DNA from 3 places in the Methylorubrum sp. POS3 genome. Region 1 is predicted to be linked to each of the others. Evidence: predicted binding sites of a transcription regulator. Region 1 holds the regulator's gene; each other region holds the start of a gene.
The links. The regulator PhoB, encoded in region 1, activates phosphate uptake and scavenging genes when phosphate is short. The targets are predictions, from matches to a motif close to TGTCATNNANCTGTCAT.

Region 1 (7,687 bases):
CCGACCGGATCCTGATCGTGGCCAGCACCCTCGCCACCCTGCTCGGCATCGTCGTGCTCGGCTCGATCCTGCTGATGCTGATCGTCGAGGGTGTGAAGGGTTTCACCCCGACCCTCCTCACCGCGCCGACCCCCGGCCCCGGCTCGGAAGGCGGCGGCATCGCCAACGCCATCCTCGGCAGCCTCGTGATGACCTTCATCGGCATCGTCATCGCCACGCCGATCGGATTGATGGCCGGGACGTTCCTGGCCGAGTACGGCAAGACCTCGAAGATCGCCGACGTCATCCGCTTCCTCAACGACGTGCTGCTCTCGGCACCGTCGATCCTGATTGGCCTGTTCGTCTACACCCTGATGGTGCGGCCGATGGGGACCTATTCCGGCTGGGCCGGCGCGGTGGCGCTCGCCATCATCGCCGTCCCGGTCATCGTCCGTACCACCGAGGATATGCTGCGCCTCGTGCCGGGTCCGATGCGGGAGGCCGGTGCGGCACTCGGTGCCCCCCGCTCCCTGGTGATCCGGGCGATCACCTGGCGGGCGGCCTCCGCGGGCATCGTCACCGGCATCATCCTGGCGCTTGCCCGCATCGCCGGCGAGACCGCCCCGCTGCTCTTCACCGCGCTCAACAACAATTCGTGGTTCAACGCCAATCTGCTCGGCGGCGTGCCGAACCTGCCGGTCATGATCTATCAGTTCGCCCTCTCGCCCTACCCGAACTGGCAGAGCCTTGCCTGGGCCGGGGCGCTGCTCATCACCGTCACCATCCTGGCCCTCTCCGTGACGGCCCGCTTCGTGATCAAGGAACAGCGGCAGCGCTGACCGTCGCGCGGCCTCAGTCCCGACCTCCTACCCCACGAGAGACCTCCGATGAGCGCCTCCCCCGCGATCCGCAGCCAGCTCGACGGCCGCAACCCGGCCGATCACGCCGCGGCGGTCCGCATCGCCGTCAAGGACCTGAACTTCTATTACGGCCAATTCCACGGCCTGAAGAACATCAACCTCGACTTCCGCGACCGGCAGGTCACCGCGCTGATCGGCCCCTCGGGCTGCGGAAAGTCGACGCTGCTGCGCACCTTCAACCGGATCTACAGCCTCTATCCAGAGCAGCGCGCAGAGGGTCAGATCCTGCTCGACGGGCAGAACGTCCTCGACCCCAAGATCGATCTCAACGAGCTGCGCTCGCGGGTCGGAATGGTCTTCCAGAAGCCGACGCCCTTCCCCATGTCGATCTACGACAATGTCGCGTTCGGCCTTCGGCTCTACGAGAAGCTGCCGAAGGCGGAACTCGACCAGCGCGTCGAGCAGTCGCTTCGGAAGGCCGCGCTGTGGGACGAGGTGAAGGACAAGCTCAAGCAGTCCGGCATGGGCCTTTCGGGCGGTCAGCAGCAGCGCCTCTGCATCGCCCGCACCGTGGCCCAGCGTCCGGAGGTCATCCTGTTCGACGAGCCGACCTCGGCCCTCGATCCGATCTCGACGGGCCGCATCGAGGAGCTGATCGAGCAATTGCGGTCCGAGTTCACGATCGTCATCGTGACGCACAACATGCAGCAGGCCGCGCGCATCTCACAGTTCACCGCCTTCATGTATCTCGGCGAGCTGATCGAGTTCGACGCGACCTCGAAGATCTTCATGAACCCGGCCAAGCGCCAGACGCAGGACTACATCACCGGCCGCTTCGGCTGACCGGCCCGCCCGCGCAACCCATCGACCAGGCGACGGGCGGCAACGCCCGACCGGAGAGTCCGAAGATGTCCGAACATATCGTCTCGTCCTACGACAACGACCTCGAAAACCTGCGCCGTTCCATCGCCGAGATGGGGGGCGTGGCCGAGAAGATGCTCTCGGAGGCCACGGAGGCGCTGGTGCGCCGGGATACCGCCCTCGCCCAGGCGGTGATCGCCGCCGACAAGCGCCTCGACGTGTTGCAGCGCGAGATCGAGGAGCGTTCGGTGCTGCTGATCGCCCGGCGCCAGCCCCTGGCCATCGACCTGCGCGAGACCATCTCCGGCATCCGCGTCGCCGCCGATCTGGAGCGGATCGGCGATCTCGCCAAGAACATCGCCAAGCGCGTCGTCGCGATCAGCGATCAGGCCCAGCCGCAGAAGATCGTGCTCGGCGTTCAGCACATGAGCGACCTCGTGCAGGAACAGCTCAAAGACGTCCTCGATGCCTATTCGAGCCGAGACACGACCGCCGCGCACGACGTGTGGGAGCGCGACGGTGCCATCGACGCGCTCTACAACTCGTTGTTCCGCGAACTCCTGACCTACATGATGGAGGATCCGCGCAACATCTCGTTCTGCACGCATCTGCTGTTCTGCGCCAAGAATGTCGAGCGCATCGGCGACCACACCACCAACGTCGCCGAAACCATCCATTATCTTGCCACCGGCGAGGCCCCCGCCGGTGAGCGACCCAAGAACGACGCGTCGAACTACGCGACGGTCGTGCCGGGCGCCTGAACCCGCGACCGGTTGGAATGTAGAATGAAGCAAGAATCGTCTTCGCAGGGCATGACCCTGCGGCGGGACTGGATTCCCGCGCGCCGCTCCGGCACCGTCACGGTGACGGACAAAGCCCGAGGCGACGCATGCGAATGGGTAGACGGGCGATGACGAGCGCGCGCATCCTGATCGTCGAGGACGAGGAATCACTGACCACGCTGCTGCGCTACAACCTCGAAGCCGAAGGTTTCGTGGTGGATGTCGCGAGCCGCGGCGAGGAGGCCGATCTTCGCCTGCACGAGACCACCCCCGATCTCGTGCTGCTCGATTGGATGGTGCCCGGCCTGTCGGGGATCGAGCTGTGCCGGCGTATCCGTGCCCGCCGCGAGACCGAACGGCTCCCGGTCATCATGCTCACGGCCCGCGGCGAGGAGGCCGACCGGGTGCGCGGCCTGTCGACCGGAGCCGACGATTACGTGGTCAAGCCGTTCTCTGTGCCGGAACTGCTCGCCCGGGTGCGCGCGCTCCTGCGCCGTTCCAAGCCCACCCACGTCGCCGACATGCTGACCGCCGGTGATATCGAGCTCGACCGGGTGAGCCATCGCATCCGCCGCCAGGGTCGCGAGATCCATCTCGGGCCGACCGAGTTCAAGCTGCTCGAATATCTCATGCAGAGCCCCGGCCGGGTCTTCTCGCGGGAGCAATTGCTCGACGGCGTGTGGGGCCACGACGTCTATATCGACGAGCGCACCGTCGACGTGCATGTCGGCCGCCTGCGCAAGGCGATCAACCGTCCGCGCCAGAGCGATCCGATTCGGACCGTGCGCGGGTCCGGCTACTCGTTCGACGAGATGTTCGCTGTCGCCGAGTAGGCCGGGTCGTCAGCCGTTCCTCTTTGGCCGTGGGCCAGCGATGGTCTGATCGCCACGCGTGGCTCAATTACAACGGTTCAGCTACCGCCGGGGTGCGTGACGAATATAGCAGGCTCGATCAGCCCAGCATGGCAGGGCCGAGACCGGGGGACGCTCAGGCGGTCCGCAGCAACAGCAGTATCGAAGCGATCGTCATGACCGCGAGCGTTGCCAGGATGCCGACGCCGCGGCAGGCGAACTGGCGCGGCGTGTTCGCGGCGGCGAACATGCCGATCGGGTGCAGGATTCGGGCGATCACCAGCACGATCAGGAGGCCGCGTACCCAACCCTGCGCGCCCCCACCCGCCTCGTAGAGGGCGATCAGCAGAAGGGTAATCGGCACGTATTCCATGAAATTGGCGTGGGAGCGGATGCGCCGCTGCAGGCTGTCCTGTCCACCATCGCCGAACAGCACATTACCCGTCAGCCGTCCACCGATCACCCAGCCGGACATCCCGGCATAGATCAGGCCGAGCAGGCCGGCATAGAAGGCGGTGGTGGCCGGAAAGATCACAGGCATCGGTCTCCGTCGCGATTCGGCCAAGGTGCCGATCACGGCACCAATCGGCACCGGTCTCAGTGGTTCCCCCCCACATACGCACGTCAACGTGTTGATCCGTGCCGGTCGCGGGGGGATGCCGCTGTGGATTGATCGAGATCGGTCGGGCTCTGCATCGCTTCGTGAAGACGAAGGCTGACATATGTCTGTCTTGCCTTGCGCCGATGTCGGCACCGAGAAACGTGGGAGGGCGCGTTCGTGAGCGGCAAGCTGATCGCGGTCGCCAACATGAAGGGCGGCGTCGGCAAGACGACGACGGTCGTGATGCTGGCCGAGGCGCTTGCCGCCGACGGGGCCCGGGTTCTCGTGGTCGATCTCGATCCGCAAGCCTCCGTCTCGGTCTGTCTCGCGGGCGACGACCTGCTGGCGCAGATGATCGGCCGCGGGCGGACGCTCGAGGCTTATCTCGCCCTCAAGCTCATTACCCGGCACAAGCCCGATCTGCGCGCCCGCATCCAGCCCGGCGTCAGCCTGACCATGCACAAGAACCGGCCGCTGGAACTCGCGCTCTTGCCCTCCGGTCCGCATCTGCGACTGGTCGAGCGGGAGATCCTGTACGAGCTGACCGAGCGGAAGTTCTCGATGCACGACATCGAGGCTCGGCTTTGGACGCTGTTCCAGGACGAGTTCGCGCCGCTGGTTCAGGATTACGATTACGTACTCTTCGATTGTGCGCCCGGCATCTCGCCGATGACCGAGGTCGCGGTGCGCGCCGCCGACCTCGTCCTCGTCACATCGATCCCCGATTTCCTCTCGACTTACGGCCTGAACGCCTTCGTGGAAACGATCTGGCGGCGGAGCGGACGCCAGGGCAGCCATATCCGCCCCAAGAGCGAGCCATATGTGCTCGTCACCCGCTATCAGGCGCAGGTGCGCCAGCATCAGCAGACGCTCGCGCGGCTCGTCGCCGAGGCGGCGGCGGCGGATGCAGGCTTCCGCCTGCTGGAGACCCGCATACCCCAGGCTGCGGCACTCGCCGATGCCCTTGTCCCGGTCGGCGGGACGCCGCCGACCTTCTCGGCCAAGTACGGCGCGCATGTGCCGAACGTATTGATCCCCCTCGTCGCGGAAGTGAAGGACATCCTCCATGGCGCTTGATGTCGACGGATACGCGGTGTTGCAGGCCATGGCCTCGGCACCGGAAGCCTTCCCCGACATCCGCGCCGAGGTGCCGAAGGCCGCCCGTTCCCTCGTGATGCGTCAGCTCAAGGCCCGAACCCTGAAGGTCCCGGCACTTCGCCTCATCCGGGACGTGATCGGTATGGAAGCCTTCGCCCTGATCGCCGACGGCCTGACCGATGCGGAGGTGAAGGCGGTGGTCACCCGCCTCGATCCCCATCATCCGACTTTGAAAGAGGCAACGCCCGGCTGGCACCGTCGTCGCCTCGCCGCGCTCGCGGCCGGGGAGGCACCGCTGCGCCGCGGCGAGACCGCTCCACCCGAGTCCGCCTCACCCCCGGCCCCGCCACCCAGGGCCCTCGTCAGCCGCCCCTTCGCGGCGACGTGGGACGGGGTGGATCACGATGCGCCGGTCAAGACGAAGGATGCCGCCGGGGACACGAAGATTGAGGGCAAGAAGGAACGGAAGGACGGCGCCAAGAAGAAGAACAAGAAGAAGAAGGCATGAGGGATGGCGGCGCCGAAGCCCCAGGCACGCTGTTCGGGAGAGCCTCAGCGGACAAACGGCGCTGACCTTGCCATCGACGGGTGCGCGAATTCACCCTGGCCGTTGGATCCAGGTGGGTCCTCCTGAAACGCGAACGGGCGCCCCGAGGGGCGCCCGTTCGTTCCCACTGAATAAGCGGAAGGCGATCAGTAGGCGCTGAACTTGTAGTTGAAGCCGGCGCGGATCAGGCTGCCTTCGGTCTTGAAGGTCGAGGTGTAGCTGGTGGCGGCGTTGCCGGGCAGGACGCCCTGCACAACGATGCTGCGGCCGCCGAGATCGTAGCGGATGTATTCCGCCTTGATCGTTACGTCGGACTTGATGCCGAGGAAGCGACCGAATGCGAAGTAGTTGAGGAACGATTCGGCCGGAATGGCGTACTCGATGCCGCCACCGTAGTTGTAGCCGGTCTCGAACTGCTTGTCGTAGCCGCCGACGAACTGCAGAGGCTGGCCCTGCGCGGCGGTGCCGAAGAAGGAGGCGCCGTAGGCAACCTGACCGAAGGCCAAACCACCGGTCCCGTAAACGAGGAACCGATCGAAGGCGTAGCCGATCTTGCCGTTCACGGTGCCGAGATAGTCGAGGTTCTGCGTGTAGACGCTGGCGTTCGGCGTGGCCGGGAACAGGCCGCCGACGGTGTTCGGCGAGCCGAGGAAGCCGCGGTTCTTCTCCAGATCCGTCCAGGTGATGTCGAACGCCGCGCCGACGACGAAGCCGGAGCCGGGCGTGAACTGCAGGTTATAGCCGAAGCCGCCGCCGATCTTCGAGAAGCCGTCGACTTCGCTCTTGAGCGAGGCGGGGCGGAAGTTGTTGGCAACGTTTAGAGCCGTGCCGGCCTGATTGCCGACCGTGCGGATGTTCGGGTTGTCGGTGAAGGCGTAGCCGGTGTGCAGGCCGGCATAGAAGCCGGTCCAGGTGAAGACCGGAACCGGCGAGAAGACCGGCGGCGGCTCGGCCCGGCGCGGAAGGTCGGCAGCCAGGGCCGCGGAGGTCGCGAGCGCCGCTGCGCCGCCGAGGAGGAAAGCTTTGATCACGAGGTGCCGCCTTGGAGAGCTGAATTTGTAGCGTAACCGTAGCAGCCTTACGGCCACGCTGCCTATGGCAACGAAGCAACACGTAGCGACCGCCTGCCTCTTGTTGCGATGCACGCCGGTCCCACCGGTCAGGACGTTGATCATTCGAATGTTTCGACTGCCGATTGTCGGCGCCCGACGACTCGCAAAAAGGGCTGCCGTTGCGCTCGGCAAGACGACCTTGACCTGTGGGGCCCAGGGATGCTTCTGGCGCCGGAAGCCCCCGTCCGGCCGCCAGCGCCCCATCCCGCCGCGCGGCAGCCGGGCCGTTCCCGCCCTCGCGCTCCCGCGACCGGCGGGTCCAGCGGGTCATGGAGGCTGGATTGAAGCGCTCGCGCCGTACCAAGATCGTCGCAACCCTGGGGCCGGCCTCCGACACGCCGGAGATGATCACCAAGCTGTTCCAGGCCGGCGCGGACGTATTCCGCATCAACATGAGCCACTTGGACCGCGCCAAGCTGCCGGAGCGGATCGAGGTGATCCGCACGATCGAGCGTGAAGCGAAGCGGCCGATCGGCATCCTGGTCGATCTCCAGGGCCCGAAGCTGCGGCTCGGCACCTTCGTCGATACCGCGGCCGAGCTGGAGAACGGGCAGAGCTTCGTGCTCGATTCCGATCCGACCCCGGGCGATGTGCACCGCGTCTACCTGCCCCATCCGGAGATTCTCTCGGCGCTCGAGCCCGAGCACACCATTCTGATCGACGACGGCAAGCTGCGCCTGATCGTGACGGAGGTCAGCGAGGGCCGTGCGGTCACGCGCGTCGAGGTCGGTGGCCGCATCTCGAACCGCAAGGGTGTGTCGCTGCCCCAGACGGTCATTCCGGTGCCGGCGATGACGGACAAGGACCGGGCGGACCTCGAAGCCGGCCTCGCCGCGGGCGCCGACTGGATCGCCGTGTCCTTCGTTCAGCGTCCCGAGGATGTCGCCGAGGTCAAGAAGGTCGCCGCCGGCCGCGCCCTGGTCATGGCTAAGATCGAGAAGCCGCAGGCGCTCACACGCCTCGACGAGATCATCGAGATTTCCGACGGCATCATGG
Region 2 (7,687 bases), 3.4 Mb from region 1:
CGGTTGAGAAGGCGCTCGCCGTTCAAGGCCTCCCATTCGCGCGGCAGCCGCAGGACGACCTTCCCGTCCTCCACTGCCACCGGCATCCGCGCGAGGGGACCGGCCATGCCGGCCGAGACCGGGAAGGCGACCCGCAGGAGCGCACCGATCAGCCGGGCGCGGTCGAAGAGGCGCGGCCCGGCAAGCCCGCGCAGCATCGGGCTCGCCTTTTCCGGGGCGACGCCCTCGTGGCGGAAGTAGCCGGAGAGGGCGAGGTAGGCCCGTCCCGGATGGTCGATGCCGGTGAAGGCGGCGTTGGCGATGACGTTGAGGCTCTGCTCGCCGCGATAATCGGGATGGGCGCGCCAGCCGATATCCGACAACAGGCAGGCGGCGTGGCGCAGGCGGCGCTCCCCCGCAGTCTCCGGCCCGTCGAGGGTCTCGACGAAGCGGTCGGTCCAGGCGCGCAGCTCCTCGCCGTGGCCGGGAGAGCGGGCGCGCTGGTCGTTCAGTTCCTGGGCCGAGACGATCAGCGGATCGAGGGCCCGGGCCTCGCGGTCGAGTTGCTCGAACAGGAGTCCCTCGCGCACGCCGCCCGCCGAGATCGCGATCTCGCGGGGCCGGCCCAGGCGGATGATCTCCTCCAGCACCACGGCACCGTAGGCCAGCAGCGGCCGGCGCGCCTCGGAGATGGTCTCGACTTCCTGGAGCGTCGCCGTATCGGTCGTCTCGACCATTTCGAGGAAGCTCAACTCGTCGGACGGCTCGACGGTGTAGCCGTGCATGACGTGGAGCGGGTAGCCGCGCGCCGCCTGATGCAGCCGCGCCAGAGCCCGCCACGTGCCGCCGACGGCGTAGAAGGTGCGGCCGCGCAGAGTCTCCAGCTGAGGCTCGGCCTTTCGCAGGTGGTCGCGGGCGATCTTCCGCGCCTTCTTGGGGGAGTTCTCGGACAGGTCCTGGAGCGCCAGCCCGCCGAGCGGCATGGTCACGCCCAAGCCGACGGTGACGCCGTGGACATCGACGAGTTCGAGCGAGCCGCCGCCGAGATCGCCCACCACGCCGTCCGGGGCGTAGAAGCCGGAGACGACGCCGAGCGCCGACAATTCCGCCTCGCGTCGGCCCGACAGGAGCTGGATCTCCTGCCCGAGCGCGGCGCGGGCCGCGTCGAGAAAGGCCGGACCGTTGGCGGCGTCGCGGGCCGCCGCCGTGGCGAGCACGAAGATGCGCGTGATCCGCATGGTGTCGCACAGGACGCGGAAGCGCCGAAGGGCGGTGAGCGCCCGCTGCACCGACTCGTCGTTGAGCCGCCCGGTGGAGAAGACCGCGCGGCCGAGGCCGCACAGGACCTTCTCGTTGTAGAGCGGCGTCGGGGCCCGCTGCAGCCCGTCATAGGCGACGAGCCGCACGGAGTTCGAGCCGATATCGATGATCGCGACGGGTGCGGTCATGGTGCTCGTCATGGGCCCCGGCCGTTCGGCATCGTGGGCGAGCGTCAGGTGCGAACGGGGCGGACCCATGCGATCCCCTTGCCAGGGAGGCACCCCGGGGCGAGCCCGGCGGCGCGCTCGTCGATGGTGACGCGCCGGGGCGTGGTTGCTCCGGCACGGAGCCTGTCGGTCACGAGCGATGTGCGCGGCGGCTGAGCGCCCGCGGGCTCGACTTCTTCGACGACTTGCCGCGCCCGGACAGGCTCGGATTCGTCATGAAATACTTGTGCGCGTTGAACGGCTCTTCCCCTTCGGCAGGGCCGATCCGCTCGCAGGCACCTGAGGCCAGTACACGCCAGCTCTGCCGGTTGTCGAGGAGGTTGGCCAGCATGATCTGGTCCAACACCTGCTGATGCACAGTCGGATTGGTGATCGGCAGCAAGGCCTCGACGCGGCGGTCGAGGTTGCGGCTCATCAGATCGGCCGACGAGATGTAGACGGTCGCCTTCGGATGCGGCAGCCCGGCGCCGTTGCCGAAGGCGTAGACGCGTCCGTGCTCGAGGAAGCGCCCGACGATGGATTTCACCCGGATCGTCTCGGAGAGGCCGGGGATGCCGGGGCGCAGGCAGCAGATGCCCCGCACCACGCAATCGATCTGCACGCCTTCCTGGCTGGCGTCGTAGAGCGCGTCGATGATCTGGCTGTCGACCAGCGAGTTGCACTTGATCCAGATCGCCGCCGGTCGCCCGGCCTTGGCGTGGGCGATCTCTTCCTCGATGTGCTGGAGCAGGCGCGGCTTGAGCGTCAGCGGCGAGACCGCCATGCGCTCCAGTTCGGCCGGCTCGGCATAGCCGGTGACGAAGTTGAAGATGCGCGACACGTCCCGGCCGATCGCCGGATCGGCGGTGAAGAAGGACAGGTCCGTGTAGATGCGTGCGGTGATCGGGTGATAATTGCCGGTGCCGACATGGCAGTAGGTGACGAGCCGGTCGCCCTCGCGGCGCACCACCATCGACAGCTTGGCATGGGTCTTCAGCTCGACGAAGCCGAACACGACCTGCGCGCCCGCCTTCTCGAGATTGCGCGCCCAGCGGATATTGGCCTCCTCGTCGAAGCGGGCCTTCAGCTCGACCAGGGCGGTCACCGATTTGCCGGCCTCCGCCGCCTCGGCCAAAGCCGCGACGATCGGTGAGTTCGAGGAGGTGCGGTAGAGAGTCTGCTTGATCGCCACCACGTTCGGATCGCGGGCGGCCTGGTAGAGGAACTGCACCACCGAATCGAACGACTCGTAGGGGTGGTGGACGCAGAAATCCTTCTGGCGGATCGCGGCGAACACGTCGCCGCCGGACTCGCGGATGCGCTCGGGGAAGCGCGGATTGTAGGGCTTGAACTTCAGGTCCGGCCGGTCGATCCCGACGATCTGCGACAGCTCGTTGAGCGCCAGCGTCCCCTCCACGAGGAAGATCGCGTCGGGGGCAATCTCCAGCTCGTCGGCCACGAAGGCGCGCAGCTCCTCGGTCATGCCGGCCTCGACTTCGAGGCGGATCACCACGCCGCGGCGGCGGCGCTTGATCGCCGATTCGAAGTGCAGGACGAGGTCCTCGGCCTCTTCCTCGATCTCGAGGTCGGAATCGCGCACGACGCGGAAGGCGCCCTGCGCCTTCAGGGTGTAGCCGGGGAACAGGCGCGCGGCGAACTTCACGATCACCTGCTCGATGGCGATGAAGCGCGCCGTCGCGTCGCCGTCCTGATCGGGCAGGCGGACGAATCGGTCGAGCACCGCCGGCATGCGGATCAGCGCCCGCAAGGTCCGCCCGTCGCGGGGGCGCACCAGCATGAAGGCGATGGTCGAGCCGAGATTGGGGATGAAGGGGAACGGGTGGGCCGGGTCGATGGCCAGCGGCGTCAGCACCGGGAAGACATGGGCCAGGAAGTAGTCTTCGAGCCAGGCGAGGAGTTCGGCCGACAGCTCCGCCGGCTCGGCGAGGTGGATGCCGTTGACGTTCAGCTCCGCGCGCAGCTGGCGCCAGCGTTCCTGCTGGTCGAGGGCCAGCCGCGACACCTCGTTGCCGATCCGCACGAGCTGCTCGGCGGGGGAGAGCCCGTCCTGCGAGGGCACGGTGAGGCCGGCGCGAACCTGATCATGCAGGCCGGCGACGCGCACCATGAAGAACTCGTCGAGGTTGTTGGCCGAGATCGAGAGGAAGCGCAGCTGCTCCAGCAGCGGATGGTTGGGGTTGGAGGCCTCTTCCAGAACCCGGCGGTTGAATTGCAGCCAGGACAGCTCGCGGTTGACGAAGCGCTCGGGCGAGTGCCGCAGGGCGCGGCCCGCCTCGATCACCGGTTCGCGGGCGGCCACGGTCGCCGTGGGATCGGTGCCGGCTTCCGGCTCCGGGGGCTTCTCGGCGGCCTTCTCGGCGGCAATGATGCGCGCGGCCCGCGCCGTGCGGGCGCGCGCCGTCTCGCTGCGAACGCCCCTCTCCGTGGCGAGGCTGGTCTCTTCGGCCTCCAGCGCCTCGGCGTCCTGCACCAGACCGTCCGTCTCGGCTTCCGACAACGCGCGGGCTCCTCTCCGTTTCGATCGCGGCCGGCTCCGTAGCATGAGCGGCCCGCGCTTGTTTGACAGTTTCGTGACGGCGGCGGCCGGACTGACCGGCGCGGCCTATTCCGCCTCGCGTCGCGCCTCCTCGGCGAAGATCGTCATGGCTGCGCCGAGATTGCGGGCCTTGATGCGGGGGCCGTTGACGTAGCTCAGATGGATCAGCGTCTCGCCGAGCAACGCCTTGAACCCCGGCGTCAGCGGCGCGGGCAGGCAGCGCGAGAACGGCGCGTAGGCCGCGTCCGAGAAGCGTTTCTGCGCATCCGCATCCCCGGTCAGGCGCTTGCCGACCACGCGAGGTGGACCCCGCATGCCGCCATCGGGGGCCAGCAGGAACTGGAAGGCGATCAGCGAGCCTTCGGTTCCTTTCGGGACCGTCCAGCATCGCACGAACAGGTTCCGCAGGTCGGACCAATTGTCGATGCCGCCGGGCGGCACACCCCCCGGAGCCGCTCGCGCGGTTGCCGGCCCGAAGGCCAGGAGCGCGAGCAGCAGGTGCGCCGCACGCCGCATCACGGCCCGTCCTCCTCCATCGCGGGCTCGCCGCCGATCCGGTCCAGTACGGCGAGCGCGAGCGGCTTCGAGATGCGGCGCCGACGGCCGAGGGCGTCGCGATCGAGCTCGGCCACCACCTCGCGGGCGCGGGCCAGCGAACGGTCGATGCGAAGCGCCAGGGCCTCGACCACGGACAGATCGACCACGAGCTGACGATCGACGAACAGCTTGACGATCACCGCCTTGAGCAGCGCGTCGTCCGGCGGACCGATCTCGGCACCCGGTGCGAGCCGCAGGCGCGAGCGCAGATCCGCGACCTTGAGTCCGAAGCCGTCCACGGGCCCGGAGGCGGTGAGGAGCACGGGGAAGCGCCGCTCGCGGGCCAGATTGAGCAGGTGGAACAGGGCGGCCTCGTCGCGGCCCTCCGCCCGGTCCACGTCCTCGACCACCAGGGCGCCGTTGGAGATCAGGTGGGCCACGTCGCCGCTCCCGACCGACGCGGCGGTCACGGTCCAGGCCTGGGCCCGGCTCGCCCAGATCGAGGCGAGATGACTCTTGCCGCTGCCCGGTGGGCCCTTGAGCAGGAACACAGTGTCCGGCCAGTCCGGCCACGCCTCGATCAGGCCGTAGGCCTCCTCGTTCGAGGGGCTGACCAGAAAATCCTCCGCGCCGTAGCGCGGGTCGAGCGGCAGGTCGAAGGTCAGCTGCTTCGGGGGGGCGGTATCGCGCATGGGGACAGCATATAGCGCGCCGGGCCGCACGCCGAGTGACGGACCTGTCAATCGCGGATCGGCAGACGGGCGGCCTCGGTCTCGCCGATCAGCACCGGCCCGTCGCCGCGATAGAGACGGCTCTCCAGGTAACGCTCGATGCCGAAGCGGACGAGCACGCCGAGGGAGGCGGCGACCGGCACGGCGAGCAGCAGGCCGAGGAAGCCGAACAGCGAGCCGAAGGCGAGCAGCGCGAACATCAGCCAGACCGGATGCAGGCCGACCGAGTCGCCGACGAGCTTCGGCGAGATGACGTTGCCCTCGAGGAATTGGCCGATGACGAACACGCCGACGGTCAGCCCGATATGCAGCCAGTCGCCGGTCGGCCACCATTGCGCCAGGGCGACGCCGACCGACAGCATGAAGCCGGTGAGCGTGCCGACATAGGGGATGAAGGTGAGGAAGCCCGAGATCATCCCGATCAGGACGCCGAAGTTCAGCCCGACGAAGAACAGGCCGATGGCGTAGAACGAGCCGAGGATCAGGCAGACGAGGCTCTGCCCGCGCACGAAGCCGGTCACGGCGCCGTCGATCTCGCCGGCGAGCCGTCGCACCGTCGGGCGGTGGCGCGGCGGCACCCAGCGGTCCAGCGCTGCGATCATCCGATCCCAGTCGTGCAGCAGGTAGAAGGCGACGACCGGCGTGACGACGAGGAGCGAGGCGATCGAGACCAGAGCTTGGCTGCCGGTCCAGAGCGACTTGAGGAAGGCGAGGAACCATGTCCCGCCCTGGCCGACCAGCGTGCCGACGGAGGATTGCAGCTCGCCCACCACCTCCTTGCCGCCGAGCCGCTCCAGCAGCGGCCCGGCCCTCTCGACCAGGATCGATTGCAGCCGCGAGACGGTGCCCGGCAGGGTGTTGACGAGGGCCGCGATCTGTCCCGCGGCGAGCGGCACCACGAGGATGAGCAGCACCACGAAGCCGACGACGAAACCCGCCAGGATGATGAGCGTGGCGGCGAGCCGCCCGAGGCCGAGCCGCTCCAGCCGATCGGCGAGGGGATCGAGCAGGTAGGCGAGCGCGAGCCCCGCCACGAAGGGCAGCATCACCTCGCGCAGCTCGTAGAGCAGGAAGATGAGGACCGCGAGAATCGAAAGCCCGATGATGGCCCGTGCGCGCATCGAGGCTCCCTACGTCTCGTCGCCGTGGCAGAAGTGTGGGAAGCGTGGCCCTGTGGGTCAAGGCGCCGCGTCCTGGCCACATCCGGTCGATGTCGGATCCGGTGCAGGATGCTGTGCCCGAATGCGGTGCTTTGCGCGCGCGGTAGTGGCCATTCGCGCCGCGATGTGGCAGCGCATGTCCATGAATCGTGGATGTGCGACGGGACGGCGATGACGGCGCAGGACGGGAACGGGCTCACCTACGCGCAGGCCGGCGTCGATATCGACGCGGGCAACGCGCTCGTGGAGACCATCAAGCCGCTGGTGCGCGCCACGCGCCGGCCGGGGGCGGATGCGGAGATCGGCGGCTTCGGCGGCCTGTTCGATCTCAAGGCCGCGGGCTTCAAGGATCCGATCCTGGTCGCCGCCAATGACGGCGTCGGCACCAAGGTGAAGATCGCCATCGAGACCGGGCGACACGCCACGATCGGCATCGACCTCGTGGCGATGTGCGTCAACGACATCATCGTCCAGGGCGCCGAGCCGCTGTTCTTCCTCGACTATTACGCCACCGGCAAGCTCGTTCCGGGCGTCGGCGCCGACATCGTGCGCGGCATCGCCGAGGGCTGCCGACAGGCGGGCTGCGCACTGATCGGCGGTGAGACCGCTGAGATGCCGGGCCTCTACGACGGCTCCGATTACGACCTCGCCGGCTTCTCGGTGGGCGCGGCCGAGCGCGGCACGCTGCTGCCGCGGCCGGGCATCCTGCCGGGTGATGCGGTGCTGGGACTGCCGTCGTCCGGCGTCCATTCCAACGGTTTCTCGCTGGTGCGCCGGATCGTAGCCAGGACCGGCCTCTCCTACGATGCCGACGCGCCGTTCGCGCCGGGCCGCTCGCTGGGAGAGGCTCTGCTGGAGCCGACGCGGATCTACGTGAAGCCGCTGCTGGCCGCCCTGAAGCGCGCGGGCGGCATCCGCGCCCTCGCTCACATCACCGGCGGCGGCTTCCCCGACAACCTGCCCCGCGTCCTGCCCGAGGGCGTCGGCATCGAGGTCGATCTGTCCGCGATCTCCGTGCCGCCGGTTTTCGGCTGGCTGGCACGAGAGGGGGGCGTCGCCGAGCCGGAGATGCTGCGGACCTTCAATTGCGGGATCGGCATGGTGGTGGTCGCCGCCGCCGATGCGGCCGATGCCGTCGCCGCCGCGCTCGCGGAAGCCGGCGAGGCGCCGGTGCGTCTCGGACGGATCACCGAGCGGGGGGCGGAGCCGGTGACGTTCACGGGGCGGTTGGCGCTGTAGCCGCGCAAGGCCGCCTGC
Region 3 (7,687 bases), 2.3 Mb from region 1:
GATGCGCCCGCCCGTCGCCACGCGCCGTCGCGCGTGCATCGGGCCGACGGCGTGGGCGAGGACGATGTTGTCGAAGAACTGGTTTGCGCTCTCGGCCCAGGTGTAGCGCAGCGCCTCCTGCCGGCAGCGCGCCCGCGGCACGTTGAGCGCCGCGAGTGCCGCCGCGCGCAGATCGGTGTCGAGGGCACCCGCGCCGGTTCCGCCGATCACGTCGAGCGGCCCGGTCACCGGAAAGGCCGCCACCGGCACGCCGCTGGCGAGGGCTTCGAGCAGCACGATGCCGAAGGTGTCGGTCAGGCTCGGGAACACGAACGCGTCGGCCCCGGCATAGGCCCGCGCGAGCGCCTCGCCCGTGAGCGCGCCGAGGAAATGGGCGTCCGGCGCCATCGCCTGGAGGCGAGCCCGGTCGGGTCCGTCGCCGACGACGACCTTCGAGCCCGGCAGGTCGAGGTCGAGGAAGGCGGAGAGATTCTTCTCAACCGCGAGCCGTCCGACCGAGAGGAAGATCGGGCGCGGCAGTCCCGGAAAGGCGCTGTCGTCGCGCGGGCGAAACAGGTCGGTGTCGACGCCGCGCGTCCAGCGCATCAGTCCCGTGAAGCCCCGCCCGGCCAGTTCCCGCTCCAGCGAGGGCGTGCTCACCATGGTGCCGCTGCCGGCCGCGTGGAAGCGGCGCAGCCACGCATAGCTCCAGGCTTCCGGCACGGGGGCGCGGGCGGCGAGGTATTCCGGGAAGCGGGTGTGATAGCTCGTGGTGAAGGGCTGCCCGAGCCGCAGGCAGGCCCCGCGCACCGCGTGGCCGATCGGGCCTTCGGTGGCGATATGGACATGGGTGGGGGCGAGCCGGTCCCAGCGGGCGAGGACCCGGCCCTTGGTGACGAGGGACAGCCGGATCTCGGCATAGCCGGGCATCGGCAGGGACGCGAAATCGGCGGGGGTGAGCAACACCGTCTCGATCCCGAGGCCGGCGCCGGCTTCCGTCATGCGCTCGATCGAGCGCACCACGCCGTTGACCTGTGGATGCCACGCATCGGTGGCGATGAGGAGCCGCATCGCGAACCGTCAGGCGACGGCGCGGCGGATATCGGCGGGCTCGTAGGCCTCCGCCGCCGCGCTCCGCTCGCGCAGCAGGGTCGGATAGTGCAGCACCTCCATCCGGCCGTCGTAATGCTCGACGATGCCGGTGCAGGATTCCACCCAATCGCCGGTATTCAGATAGGTCAGCCCCTCGATCTGGCGGTGGGCGGCGTGGTGGATATGGCCGCACACCACCCCGTCCGCGCCCTGGCGCTTGGCTTCCGCGGCCAGGAAGGTCTCGAACTGGCCGATGAAGTTGACCGCGTTCTTGACCTTCAGCTTGGCCCAGGCCGAGAGCGACCAGTAGGGGAGGCCGAGGCGGCGGCGGACGCGGTTGACCACGGTGTTGACGGCGAGCGCCGACGTGTAGGCCCAGTCGCCCAGATGGGCGAGCCACTTGGAGTGGCGCACCACCATGTCGAACTGATCGCCGTGGATGACGAGGTAGCGCTTGCCGTCCGCGGCCTCGTGGATCCGGCTCTCGGCGATCTCGACGCCGCCGAAGGTCATGCCGATGTAATCGCGCAGGAATTCGTCGTGGTTGCCCGGCACGTAGACGACGTGGGCGCCCTTGCGCACCTTGCGCAGCATCTTCTGCACCACGTCGTTGTGGTCCTGGGGCCAGTACCAGCCCGAGCGCAGCTGCCAGCCGTCGACGATGTCGCCGACGAGGTAGATCGTGTCGGCATCGACCTCGCGAAGGAAGTCGAGCAGCAGGGCCGCCTGGCAGCCCTTGGTGCCGAGATGCAGATCGGACAGGAACAGCGTCCGAACGCGGATGGTCGTCTCCGGATCCTGTGACACCAGCACCTCCGGCCTCAATCGGCCAGAGCCAAAACCCAATCCGATCTCAGTTTGATGACGGCGGACGCCGGAGACCGGAAGGATCCTTCCCGCAGCGGCCCGGGGACCCTGCGGGTCGCTCGAGGATGGCCGGGGCGAGGATCGGGCGTCGCCCGCCGGGGCTTCGCGCAGGGGCCGCCTGCGGGCCGCGCATACGAAAATCTTTTTGTTTTTCAGTTCAGTTTTTTCGGTTTTGCATCTTGCGCGAGGGGGCGCATAACGGCGGCCAAGGTCATCCGCCGCGCGCGGGCCGTCGAGGCTCGCGCGGGAGGCGCCCGCCAGAGGTGCAGGATGACCGCGACGGGTTGGGGACGCCGACGGCTATCAGCGGGAGCGCGCTTGAATGCGCCGCGAGGCTGACGCATCGAGGGCTCGGTTCTTTCGGAGGCGACCGGCGTGTCTGCACGCGCCGCGACGCGGGCGGGATCATAGCCGCTTCGCCGCTCCGGGCCGGTCGACGATCCGACATCGCAGAGTTACGGTTTCCTTCGGTGGACGCTTCGTGCGCGCCGCTGGGCCGATGACGTTTCGCGGCGGGCTCGCGCCCGCCATCCAGGATGGGCCGGCGCGCGGTCGCGCGGAGGCTGGCCCGCAAGTTTAAGCGGAGGAGACATTCATGGCGGCAACGAGACGTCCGGGACGCAACCACCTGTTCGTTCCCGGCCCGACCAACATTCCGGACCGCGTGATGCGCGCCATGATGGTGCAGTCCGAGGATCACCGTTCGGTCGACTTCCCGTCGCTGACGAAGCCGCTGTTCGAGGACACCAAGAAGGTCTTCGGCTCGACCGACGGCACGATCTTCCTGTTCCCGGCCTCCGGCACCGGCATCTGGGAATCGGCCCTGTCCAACACCCTCGCCCGCGGCGACAAGGTCCTGGCCTCCCGCTTCGGCCAGTTCAGCCACCTCTGGATCGACATGGCCCAGCGCCTCGGCCTGGACGTGATCGTGCAGGAGGAGGAGTGGGGCACCGGCGCCAAGCCCGAGAAGATCGAGGAGGCTCTGCGCGCCGACAAGAACCACGAGATCAAGGCCGTCATGGTGGTCCATAACGAGACCGCGACCGGCGTGACCTCGAATATCGGCGCCGTGCGCAAGGCCATCGACGCCGCCGGCCACCCGGCCCTGCTGTTCGTCGACGGCGTGTCCTCGATCGGCTCGCTGCCGTTCAAGGCCGACGAGTGGAAGGTCGACTGCGCCATCGCCGGCTCCCAGAAGGGCCTGATGCTGCCCGCCGGCCTCGGCGTGATCTGCGTCAGCCCGAAGGCCCTCAAGGCCGCGGAAGGCCAGTCCGGCCGCAACGACCGCCTCGCCCGCGTCTACTTCGACTGGGAAGACCACAAGAAGCAGAACCCGGCCGGCTACTTCCCCTACACCCCGCCGCTGCCGCTGCTCTACGGCCTGCGCGAGGCGCTCGCCTGCCTGTTCGAGGAAGGCCTGGAGAACGTCTATCACCGCCACGCCGTGCTCGGCGAGGCGACCCGCCAGGCCGTCGCGGCCTGGGGTCTGAAGACCTGCGCCAAGTCGCCGGAATGGAACTCCGACACCGTCACCGCCATCCTGGCGCCCGAGGGTGTGGACGCGGCCAAGATCATCAAGCACGCCTACGTGCGCTACAACCTCGCCCTCGGCGCTGGCCTCAGCCAGGTCGCCGGCAAGGTGTTCCGCATCGGCCATGTCGGCGATCTCAACGAGCTGTCGCTGCTCGGCGCCATCGCCGGTGCCGAGATGTCGCTCATCGACAACGGCGTGAACGTGACCCCCGGATCCGGCGTCGCGGCGGCCTCCAGCTACCTGCGCGAGAACCCGCTCAACAAGGCCTGATTTCAGAAGCGGCGCCGGTTCCAACGGCGCCGCTTCCACTAAGTAACGCCGGGTGAGGAAACAGGGTCGGCGGACGCCAGCGCCGGTCGGCCGGAAGGGGTCCAGAATGACGAAGAAAGTCGTGTTCCTTGACCGCGAGTCGCTCGATGCGAAGGTTCGCGAATTCAACTTCCCGCACGAGTACAAGGAATACGAGTCGACCTGGACGCCGGAGGAGATCGTCGAGCGGCTCCAGGGCGCCGAGATCGCTCTGATCAACAAGGTGCCGATGCGCGCCGACACGCTGAAGCAGCTTCCCGACCTCAAGCTGATCGCGGTCGCCGCCACGGGCACGGACGTCGTCGACAAGGCCGCCGCCAAGGCGCAGGGCATCACCGTCGTCAACATCCGCAACTACGCATTCAACACCGTGCCCGAGCACGTGGTGGGCCTGATGTTCGCGCTGCGCCGCGCCATCGTCCCCTACGCCAATTCCGTGCGCCGCGGTGATTGGAACAAGTCCAAGCAATTCTGCTATTTCGACTATCCGATCTACGACATCGCCGGCTCGACGCTCGGCATCATCGGCTACGGGGCGCTCGGCAAGTCGATCGCCAAGCGGGCCGAGGCGCTGGGCATGAAGGTGCTGGCCTTCGACGTGTTCCCGCAGGACGGCCTCGTCGATCTGGAGACGATCCTGACGCAGTCGGACGTCATCACCCTGCACGTGCCGCTCACCCCCGACACCAAGAACATGATCGGGGCCGAGCAGCTGAAGAAGATGAAGCCTTCGGCGATCCTCATCAACACGGCCCGCGGCGGGCTCGTGGACGAGGCGGCGCTCCTGCAGGCGCTGAAGGACGGCACCATCGGCGGCGCCGGCTTCGACGTGGTGGCCCAGGAGCCGCCGAAGGACGGCAACATCCTCTGCGAGGCCGACCTGCCGAATCTGATCGTGACCCCGCACGTCGCCTGGGCGAGCAAGGAGGCGATGCAGATCCTCGCCGACCAGCTCGTCGACAATGTCGAGGCCTTCGTCGCGGGCAAGCCTCAGAACGTCGTCGAGGCGTAGGAACAACCACCCCTGTCGTCGTTCCGGGACCGCGTGGCGGAGCCCGGAACCGGAGGGGCGCGCCAGAGGCGTGCAATCCACGACTCGGCACAACGGATCGGTGCGCGTCGCCGCATCACGGGTCGATTCCGGGCTCGCTTGTCAGCGTCCCGGAATGATGGGTTTGAAGGGGTGGCCCGGGGGCCATTCAAGGAAGCGCTCCGCGTCTCGCGCGGACACCGACTCTCAGAGGTATCATGTCCAAGAAGCTGCTCTTCCAGTTCGACACGGATCCCGCGCCGAGCGTGTTCGACGTCGTCGTCGGCTACGATGGCGGTGCCGACCACATCACCGGTTACGGCAACGTCACGCCCGAGAACGTCGGCGCCTATGTCGACGGCACGATCTACACCCGCGGCGGCAAGGAGAAGCAGTCGACGGCGATCTTCGTCGGCGGCGGCGACATGGCGGCCGGCGAACGGGTGTTCCAGGCGGTCAAGAAGCGCTTCTTCGGCCCGTTCCGCGTCTCCTGCATGCTGGATTCGAACGGCTCCAACACCACCGCCGCGGCGGGTGTCGCCCTCGTCGTCAAGGCGGCCGGCGGTTCGGTGCAGGGCAAGAAGGCCGTGGTGCTCGCCGGCACCGGCCCGGTCGGGATGCGCTCGGCGGCCCTGCTCGCCGGCGAGGGGGCCGAAGTCGTGCTGTGCGGGCGCAAGCTCGACAAGGCGCAGGCCGCGGCCGATTCCGTGAACAAGCGCTTCAAGGTGAACGTCACCGCCGCCGAGACGCCGGACGACGCCTCGCGCTCGGAAGTCGTGAAGGGCGCCCATCTCGTCTTCGCCGCCGGCGCGATCGGCCTGGAATTGCTGCCGCAGGCGGCGTGGCAGAACGAGGCCTCGATCGAGATCGTGGCGGATTACAACGCCCAGCCCCCGCTCGGCATCGGCGGGATCGACGCCACCGACAAGGGCAAGGAATACGGTGGCAAGCGTGCTTTCGGCGCCCTGGGCATCGGCGGCCTGAAGCTCAAGCTGCACCGCGCCTGCATCGCCAAGCTGTTCGAGTCGAGCGAAGGCGTGTTCGACGCGGAAGAGATCTACAAGCTGGCGAAGGAGATGGCGTGATGGCCGAGAACGAGACCATCGCGAAATTCCTCGACGGGCTGGCGAGTTCGGCTCCGACCCCCGGCGGCGGCGGTGCCGCCGCCATCTCCGGTGCCATGGGTGCGGCCCTCGTCTCGATGGTGTGCAACCTCACCATCGGCAAGAAGAAGTATGTCGAGGTCGAGGCCGAGCTGAAGGGTGTCCTGGAGAAGTCCGAGGCGCTCCGGAAGACCCTCACCGGCATGATCGCCGACGATGTCGAGGCGTTCGACGCGGTCATGGGCGCCTACGGGCTCCCGAAGAACACCGACGAGGAGAAAGCCGCGCGGGCGGACAAGATCCAGGCGGCGTTGAAGACCGCCACCGACGTGCCGCTCGCCTGCTGCCGCGCCTGCCGCGAGGTCATCGATCTCGCCGAGATCACCGCCGACAAGGGCAATCTCAACGTCATCTCGGACGCGGGCGTCGCGGTGCTCTCCGCCTTCGCCGGCCTGCGCTCGGCAGCGCTCAACGTCTACGTCAACGCCAAGGGCCTGGACGACCGCGCCTTCGCCGAGGAACGCCTCAAGGAACTGGAGACGATCCTGGGCGAGGCGGCCGCGCTGAACGAGCGGGTCTACGAGGTCGTCAAGGGCAAGGTGAGCTGACGAACGGGGGAGGGCCACGGCCCTCTCTCTCATCCTGGTCCTCATCCTGAGGTGCCCGCGCAGCGGGCCTCAGAGGAGGGCTCCAGGGATCACTGAGACGTCTGGAGCCCTCCTTCGAGGCTCCGCTTCGCTCCGCATCTCAGGATGAGGTCTTGAGTGGGATCGGCGACATCCGATCAGCCGACCGATCACTTTAGAAGCCCGCTAAGTCTTTGACGGGCAAGCAAACTAAAGCACTACAAAAGAAAATATTGAGAGCAGACCCGCTTCCCGAAAAGTAATTTTTCCGCGAAGGTCGCTCCAACGAAACGCGAGGAAACGCGAAGGAGGTCTCGATGGACGTTCACGAGTACCAAGCAAAAGAGCTGCTCGCGAGCTTCGGGGTCGCCGTACCCAAGGGCGCCGTGGCCTTCAGCCCCGACCAGGCGGTCTACGCCGCGACCGAACTCGGCGGCTCGTTCTGGGCGGTCAAGGCCCAGATCCATGCCGGTGCCCGCGGCAAGGCCGGCGGCATCAAGCTCTGCCGGACCTATAACGAGGTGCGCGACGCCGCCCGCGATCTGCTCGGCAAGCGTCTCGTCACGCTCCAGACCGGACCCGACGGCAAGCCGGTACAGCGCGTCTATGTCGAGACCGCCGATCCCTTCGAGCGCGAGCTCTATCTCGGCTACGTGCTGGACCGGAAGGCCGAGCGCGTCCGGGTCATCGCTTCCCAGCGCGGCGGCATGGACATCGAGGAGATCGCCGCCAAGGAGCCTGAGGCCCTGATCCAGGTTGTCGTCGAGCCGGCGGTCGGCCTCCAGCAATTCCAGGCCCGCGAGATCGCGTTCCAGCTCGGACTGAACATCAAGCAGGTCTCGGCCGCGGTAAAGACCATCATGAACGCCTACCGGGCGTTCCGCGACTGCGACGGCACCATGCTGGAGATCAACCCGCTGGTCGTCACCAAGGATGACCGGGTGCTGGCGCTCGACGCCAAGATGTCCTTCGACGACAACGCCCTGTTCCGCCGCCGCAACATCGCGGACATGCACGACCCGTCCCAGGGCGACCCCCGCGAGGCCCAGGCCGCCGAGCACAACCTCAGCTATATCGGCCTCGACGGCGAGATCGGCTGCATCGTCAACGGCGCCGGCCTCGCCATGGCGACCATGGACATGATCAA

Region 2: the regulator PhoB is predicted to act here: its motif matches at 4,026-4,042, upstream of OWC43_RS04575 (RNA degradosome polyphosphate kinase).
Region 3: the regulator PhoB is predicted to act here: its motif matches at 1,922-1,938, upstream of OWC43_RS09500 (UDP-2,3-diacylglucosamine diphosphatase).

The regions. Positions count from the first base shown of each region.
Region 1 covers NZ_JAPRBT010000001.1:4,334,208-4,341,894, forward strand. Annotated here, with positions in the region: gene pstA (phosphate ABC transporter permease PstA) at 1-818, shown strand, start outside; gene pstB (phosphate ABC transporter ATP-binding protein PstB) at 867-1,682, shown strand; gene phoU (phosphate signaling complex protein PhoU) at 1,748-2,461, shown strand; gene phoB (phosphate regulon transcriptional regulator PhoB) at 2,611-3,315, shown strand; gene OWC43_RS20050 (MAPEG family protein) at 3,470-3,868, opposite strand; gene OWC43_RS20055 (ParA family protein) at 4,112-5,011, shown strand; gene OWC43_RS20060 (hypothetical protein) at 5,001-5,540, shown strand; gene OWC43_RS20065 (outer membrane protein) at 5,726-6,610, opposite strand; gene pyk (pyruvate kinase) at 6,973-7,687, shown strand, end outside.
Region 2 covers NZ_JAPRBT010000001.1:964,376-972,062, reverse strand. Annotated here, with positions in the region: gene ppx (exopolyphosphatase) at 1-1,496, opposite strand, end outside; gene OWC43_RS04575 (RNA degradosome polyphosphate kinase) at 1,597-3,963, opposite strand; gene OWC43_RS04570 (hypothetical protein) at 4,069-4,518, opposite strand; gene OWC43_RS04565 (hypothetical protein) at 4,518-5,231, opposite strand; gene OWC43_RS04560 (AI-2E family transporter) at 5,279-6,391, opposite strand; gene purM (phosphoribosylformylglycinamidine cyclo-ligase) at 6,602-7,669, shown strand.
Region 3 covers NZ_JAPRBT010000001.1:1,989,548-1,997,234, forward strand. Annotated here, with positions in the region: gene OWC43_RS09495 (glycosyltransferase family 4 protein) at 1-1,050, opposite strand, end outside; gene OWC43_RS09500 (UDP-2,3-diacylglucosamine diphosphatase) at 1,060-1,878, opposite strand; gene OWC43_RS09505 (aminotransferase class V-fold PLP-dependent enzyme) at 2,534-3,742, shown strand; gene OWC43_RS09510 (D-2-hydroxyacid dehydrogenase) at 3,849-4,793, shown strand; gene OWC43_RS09515 (NADP-dependent methylenetetrahydromethanopterin/methylenetetrahydrofolate dehydrogenase) at 5,030-5,896, shown strand; gene fchA (methenyltetrahydrofolate cyclohydrolase) at 5,896-6,522, shown strand; gene OWC43_RS09525 (malate--CoA ligase subunit beta) at 6,858-7,687, shown strand, end outside.